Regions from separate parts of the Maccoyibacter intestinihominis genome, predicted to be linked through region 1. Evidence: predicted binding sites of a transcription regulator. Region 1 holds the regulator's gene; each other region holds the start of a gene.
The links. Region 1 encodes Rex, which represses fermentation and respiration genes when NADH is low (regulators of the CRP and FNR family bind a similar motif). Its sites were predicted from a motif close to ATTGTTAANTANTTAACAAT; they were not measured.

Region 1 (2,279 bases):
AGACATCTATGATCTCCGCACCAAAGATATCATGCATATAGGAATAGATTTCCTTACTGTTGATCTCACGGTTCTGCTTTTTGATGATATTCTTTTTCAGATCGATCCGCACCTGTTTGATCCAGGCATCGATTTCTTTGATCTCTTCATCATTTGTGCGAAGTTTCTCATAACAGAACTCCATGCTTGCTAACATGAGTCTTTCATTTGCGTCTTTGATCTGTTTTGGCAGTTCTAACAGTTCATCCTCACATGCTTCTATCTTTTCATTTACTTCGTTGATCAGGCGGGTGTTCTCATCCATGATCTTATCATTTGACGGTCGGTTACTCTGCTCATCACTCTCATCCATATGTGCAACAATGCTCTCCATCAGACTGGCTTTGACTTTTTTTAAGTCTTTGATATCCTGATTTGCCTGCCCCTGTCTGGCTATGAGATGATTCAATTCTTCTTCCGTACTCTGAATCTCGTCTGATTTTCCATGAATCGCAAACAGCCGGTGCCACTTCTGGTCTAAGACCAGAATCGGTACTTTCTTATTGATCAAGGCTCCTTTGAAATATTCTTTCTCTTTCATGTGAAATCCCCGTCCCTACTCTATTTTTCTTTTGCTGACTGATTTTTTACAATGTTATAGGACAACTGCATCAGACTGTCGGACAGATGAACGTTCTCTACTACCACGTCCTTATCTGTCAGTTCTAAATCCACATGTGCAAAATTCCAGATCGCATGTACGCCGGAATCCACCAGTTTCTTTGCAACTGCGTCTGCCTTTTGTTTTGGCATGGTCAATGCCGCAATATCCACATCGTGTGTCTTTAAGAAGTCTTCCATTTCATCAATCATATGAATTTCTATTCCACGCACTGTCTTTCCTTTCAGTGCAGGATTTACATCAAACAGGGCAATGATCACAAAGCCCAGTTTCTCAAATTTTACATAATTCGCAAGTGCCTGCCCCAGATTACCGGCTCCGACTACAATAATATTGTGTCTTTGATTTAAGCCTAAAATCTTACCGATCTCATCGTGCAAAAATTTTACATTATATCCATATCCCTGCTGTCCGAATCCGCCAAAGTTATTCAGATCCTGGCGTATCTGTGACGCAGTGACATTCATTCTGCTGCTAAGTTCATTCGACGAGATACGCTCTACGCCTTCGTCTAAAAGTTCCCCTAAATATCTATAATATCTGGGCATTCTGCGAATTACTGCCTGTGAAATCTCTTTTTCCACTTTAATTCCTCCTAAGCCAACTACATATATTATAAGCATTTGTAGTTTTACTGTCAATGTGTCAAAAATTTAACTATCTTCTGACAGCACTTCCCACTGCTCATACAGAGCTTCGAGTTTTTCAGAAAAAACGGCTCGTTCGCTTCCAAGTTCATTTAATTTTGCGGAATTTACTGCAATCGCAGGGTCCTGACACTGCTCATCGATCTCGGCGATTTTCTGCTCGCACATTTCAATCTCGGCTTCTACTTTTTGCAGTTCATTGGCAATTTTTCTGCGGCGTGCCTGTTCCTGCTTTTGTTTCTGCCAGTCCTGTTTGTTCTCTGTCTCTGCTTTTTCTTTTGAAACGGTTTCTGCATCTGACGGCGTTAACGTTTCCTGCTCTGTACGTTTTTCTATATAATAGTCATAATTTCCCAGATAATTTGTCAGCACTCCGTTAGACAGATCCAGTATCCGGTGTGCCGTCTTATTGATAAAATAACGGTCATGGGACACGAAAAAGACGGTTCCCGTATAGTGGTTCAATGCCGATTCCAATATTTCTTTTGAAAAAATATCCAAATGATTCGTCGGCTCATCGAGAATTAAAAAATTCGCCTTGCCAAGCATCAGCTTTGCCAAAGACACACGTCCACGCTCTCCACCACTCAGATCACCGATTCTTTTAAAGACATCATCATTGGTAAACAAAAATGCCGCTAAGGTATTTCGCACCTGTGTATTGTTCAGTTCCGGATATGCATCACTGATCTCTTCAAACAGTGTTTTTTCCATATGGAGTACCTGATGCTCCTGGTCATAATATCCGATATAGACATTGCTTCCAAGCCGGATGACTCCCGCATCCTCTTTGAGCATTCCGTTTAATATCTTTAAGATCGTTGTTTTTCCGGTTCCGTTGTTTCCGATCAGGGCAACATGCTCTCCACGCTTGATCTCAAAATCCAGATTTTCAAACAGTTTCTGGCTGCCAAAAGATTTTGCTAAACCCTCGACACTTAAGACATCATTACCGCTTAATATATTCGGCT
Region 2 (2,279 bases), on a different contig from region 1:
TTTACGGTACGTCCCTCACCTTTTTTTAACGTTACTATTACACTCATACGCTGTCTCCTTCTTTTTTATTTACCACATAGATTCCAATACTTACGAGCAGCAGTGCGATCAGACTTTTTACTCCTGCTGCCTGCGCGCCTTCCCCTAAGAGAAGTGCCGATAAAATAACTCCAAACACCGGATTCATAAAGCCAAAGACTGCCACCTTTGACACCGGATTATATTTTAACAGGATTCCCCACAGGGAATAGGCAACCGCTGAAACGACTGCTAAATAGACGAGCATGCCGGTGGATGCCGCTGCAAATCCATGCACCTTTCCACCCATCAGCAGTCCGATGACACACATGATGATGCCTCCTGTTATGAACTGATAACCGCTTAACAGCACCGGATTTTCATCCTTAGAATATCTTTTCAAAAAAACAGAGGAAAATGCATATGCCACGGTAGACAGGAAAATAAATCCCTCACCGGTCAGCCGGAAGCCCATATCCATGCTGCCTCCTAAATTGACAATGACAACTCCGGCAAAACCAATCAGACAACCGACGATTTTTTTCCCGGTCAGCTTCTCCTGTTGAAATAAAAGGCTCGCTACGAGAACTGCCACAAAGACATTCACGCCTTCTATAATAGAAGCTTTCACACCGGTGGTATTTGCAAGTCCTACATAAAAGAAAAAGTATTGCAGAACAGTCTGTAACATGGATAATTTGAATATTTTTCCAAAACTCTCTTTTTTCGGTATCAGAAACCCTCTATTTAAAACACTGCCAATGAGAACGGTCAGGATTCCCGCTAAGGTAAAACGATACCCTGCAAATAAAATCTGTGCTGCGGTATCAGCGGCATCAATTTCAAACATCTGATAGCCGATCTTAATGCATGGAAACGCACTTCCCCACAATGCACAGCAGACCAGTGCGCCAAACCAGACCACTGCGGTCTTTTGCATGATCTGCGCTCTTTTTTCTTCTTTCATGACTTAACCTCTTATATTTCTTTTTACGACTCTTATCAGTTCTTTATCTTATACCATGATTGTATATTTTTCAACTAAAAGAACCTCTACATAGAGTTGACCTATTCTGTCCTGCGTGTTAAAATTAATGTATGTTTAAATTTTAACAATCTCATGTTTAGAAAAAGAGGAGGGTTCTTAAGATGGATTTTCAAAAAGAGTATCAGCAGAAACTTGTATCTGCAGATGAAGCTGTAAAAATTATCAAATCCGGCGATTGGGTAGATTATGGTTGGTGTACCGGCACTCCGGATGCTTTGGATAAAGCACTCGCAAAACGTACCGACGAATTAAAGGACGTAAAACTTCGTGGCGGTATTCTGTTAAAGCCTTTAGCTGTATTTGAACGTGAAGATGCAGGCGAGCATTTCTGCTGGAATTCATGGCATATGTCAGGAATCGAGCGTAAATATATCAGCCGTGGATTCGCTTATTATTCACCGATCCGTTATTCCGAGCTGCCACGTTACTACCGTGACTCCATTCAGCCGGATGACGTTGTTATGCTGATGGTAGCACCTATGGATAAGCACGGATACTTCAACTTCGGTCCAAATGCTTCCCATTTAACTGCAATGTGCGAGACTTCTAAAAAGATCATCGTAGAGGTAAATGAGAATATGCCTCGTTGTCTCGGCGGTTTTGAAAACGGAGTACATATCTCTGATGTTACTTACATTGTAGAAGGTGACAATCCTCCGATCGGTGAACTTGGTGGCGGCGGCCCTGCAACAGAAGTTGACAAAGCAGTGGCAAAATTAATCGTTGATGAGATTCCAAACGGTGCCTGCTTACAGCTTGGTATCGGTGGTATGCCAAACGCAGTAGGTTCTCTGATCGCAGAATCTGATTTAAAAGACCTTGGTGTTCATACTGAGATGTATGTAGACGCTTTTGTTGATATTGCAAAAGCCGGAAAGATCAACGGTTCTAAGAAAAATATCGACCGTTTCCGTCAGACCTATGGTTTTGGTGCAGGAACAAAGAAGATGTACGATTACTTAGACGAAAATCCGGAACTGATGAGTGCTCCTGTAAGCTATACAAATGACATCCGTTCTATCTCCGCACTGGACAACTTCATGTCTATCAACAATGCGGTGGATATCGACTTATTCGGACAGATCAGCTCTGAGTCCTCAGGTATCAAACATATCAGTGGTGCCGGCGGACAGTTAGACTTCGTACTTGGTGCTTACCTGTCAAATGGCGGTAAGAGCTTTATCTGCTGCTCTTCTACCTTTACTACAAAGGA
Region 3 (2,279 bases), 150 kb from region 1:
CTGCTCTATTCGCTGATGTTAGAATCACATAACGATTCTGCAGTTGCGATCGCCGAGCATGTTGGCGGGAGTGTGGAGAAATTTGCAGAGATGATGAACGAAAAGGCGAAAGAGTTAGGATGTGAACATACACATTTTATCACGCCAAACGGATTAGACGCAAAAGATGAAACAGGTTCTCATGGAACCACGGCAAAAGATCTTGCAACGATCATGAGCTACTGTATCAAAAACGATACGTTTTTAAAAATTACACAGACAAAACAGCATAGTTTTCAGAATGTAGAGAGAAGCCGGAATTTTACCTGTAATAATCACAATGCTTTTTTACAGATGATGGATGGCGCACTGTCCGGAAAGACCGGATTTACCGCGGATGCAGGCTATTGCTACGTCGGAGCCTTAAAAAGAGGGGAGCGGACATTTGTGGTATCACTGCTTGCCTGCGGCTGGCCGAATAACAAAAGCTATAAATGGGCAGATACCAGAAAGCTCATGGAATACGGTTTAGAGCATTATGAAAAGGTAAAAGTCAAAGCCAAACAAGAATTAGAGACGGTCCCTGTCATAAACGCCGCTGACAACTCCTATGATCCTGACAAAGAGATTCTGATGCCGGTTCGGGTAAAAGGAAAGGATCTTCGGGTTTTAAAAGACAAGGAAGAAAAAGTGACCGTAAAATGCACGACAAAGAAAGTATTGCAGGCACCGGTCAAAAAAGGAACGGTGATCGGAAAAGCAGAGTACTATATCGGAGAGGAAAAAGCAGTATCTTATCCGATCGTTGCGATGGAAAATGTATCCGCAAGAACGCCACGGTGGTATCTGCAGTGCGTCTTAGAAAAGTTTCTGTTTTAAAATTCGTCAGATTGGAAAAAATGTCTATTCAAATTAGTGAAAAATTTAACAAATTACTATTGAAATATTGTATTAAAAGTAATACAATTAGCATAGCGAAATTTTTTAAAAATTTTCAATACATAGATGGAGGGCTAATAAATGAGTAGCACAAAGAATAGCTTAGCAATGCAACGAATTGCCAAGTTACTGGATGAGAACAGTTTTGTAGAGCTTGGTTCTCTCGTAACTGCACGAAGCACAGATTTTAATCTGACTGCAGATAAGACTCCTTCTGACGGAGTAATTGTCGGTCACGGATTAATCGATGAAAACCTGGTATTTGTATACAGCCAGGACGCTTCCGTGTTAGGTGGAACAATCGGTGAAATGCACGCAAAGAAAATTGCTTCTGTTTATGACATGGCAATGAAGATGGGTGCACCGGTCATTGGTCTTTTAGACTGTGCGGGTGTCCGTTTACAGGAATCTGTAGATGCATTGGAAGGAATGGGTCAGATTTATGCAAAACAGACAGCAGCTTCCGGTGTTGTACCACAGATCAGTGCCGTATTCGGCAGCTGTGGAGGTGGACTTGCCGTTGCATCCGCATTATGTGACTTCACTTACATGGAGACAGAAAAAGGAAGACTTTTCGTAAACTCTCCGGATGCCATTGCAGACAACAACGTATCGAAATGCGATACAGCAAAAGCTGACTTCCAGGCAGCAAACACAGGTGTTGTAGATGCAGCCGGAACAGAGGATGAGATCCTTGCTGAGATCCGCGAATTAGTAACCATTCTTCCGGGATGCAACGAGGAGAGCGGACGTGTGGACGAGTGTACGGACGATTTAAACCGTGCATGTGAGAGCATGGAATCCATGAAAGGTGATCCAAGATACTTCCTTTCTGAAATTGCAGATGACCATAACTTTGTAGAGACAAAGAAAGGTTATGCAAAAGATATGGTAACAGGATTCATCAAATTAAACGGAATTACCGTTGGTGCAGTAGCAAACGCTACCGTAATGCATGATGAAAACGGAAACAGGACAGAGGAATTTGAAGCAGCATTAACCGCACAGGGATGCGAAAAAGCAGCAGACTTTATCCAGTACTGTGACGCATTTGATATCCCGGTACTTTCCATGACAAATACAACAGGATTTAAAGCGACTTCATGTTCTGAAAAACGTCTTCCAAAGGCACTTGCCCGTATGACATACGCATTTGCCAATGCAACAACTGCAAAGATTAACTTCATTACAGGAGATGCATTCGGAAGTTCTTATGTAATGATGAACTCAAAATCTCTTGGAGCAGATTTAGTCTATGCATGGCCGGATGCAAAAGTCGGCATGATGGATGCAAAATCGGCAGCTAAGATCATGTATGCAGATGCTTCCGCAGATGTCTTGGACGAAAAGGCAAAAGAATA

Region 2: a site for Rex is predicted at 1,116-1,135, ahead of WMO43_RS13515 (butyryl-CoA:acetate CoA-transferase). Genes of this name have one in related genera too.
Region 3: a site for Rex is predicted at 892-911, ahead of WMO43_RS07650 (acyl-CoA carboxylase subunit beta). Genes of this name have one in related genera too.

The regions. Positions count from the first base shown of each region.
Region 1 is NZ_JBBMEX010000006.1:16,922-19,200, reverse strand. Features, by position in the region: gene WMO43_RS06880 (hypothetical protein) at 1-580, opposite strand, end outside; gene WMO43_RS06875 (redox-sensing transcriptional repressor Rex) at 601-1,284, opposite strand; gene abc-f (ribosomal protection-like ABC-F family protein) at 1,315-2,279, opposite strand, start outside.
Region 2 is NZ_JBBMEX010000018.1:21,193-23,471, reverse strand. Features, by position in the region: gene WMO43_RS13525 (class I SAM-dependent rRNA methyltransferase) at 1-47, opposite strand, end outside; gene WMO43_RS13520 (DMT family transporter) at 44-985, opposite strand; gene WMO43_RS13515 (butyryl-CoA:acetate CoA-transferase) at 1,168-2,279, shown strand, end outside.
Region 3 is NZ_JBBMEX010000006.1:166,398-168,676, reverse strand. Features, by position in the region: gene WMO43_RS07655 (D-alanyl-D-alanine carboxypeptidase family protein) at 1-858, shown strand, start outside; gene WMO43_RS07650 (acyl-CoA carboxylase subunit beta) at 1,000-2,279, shown strand, end outside.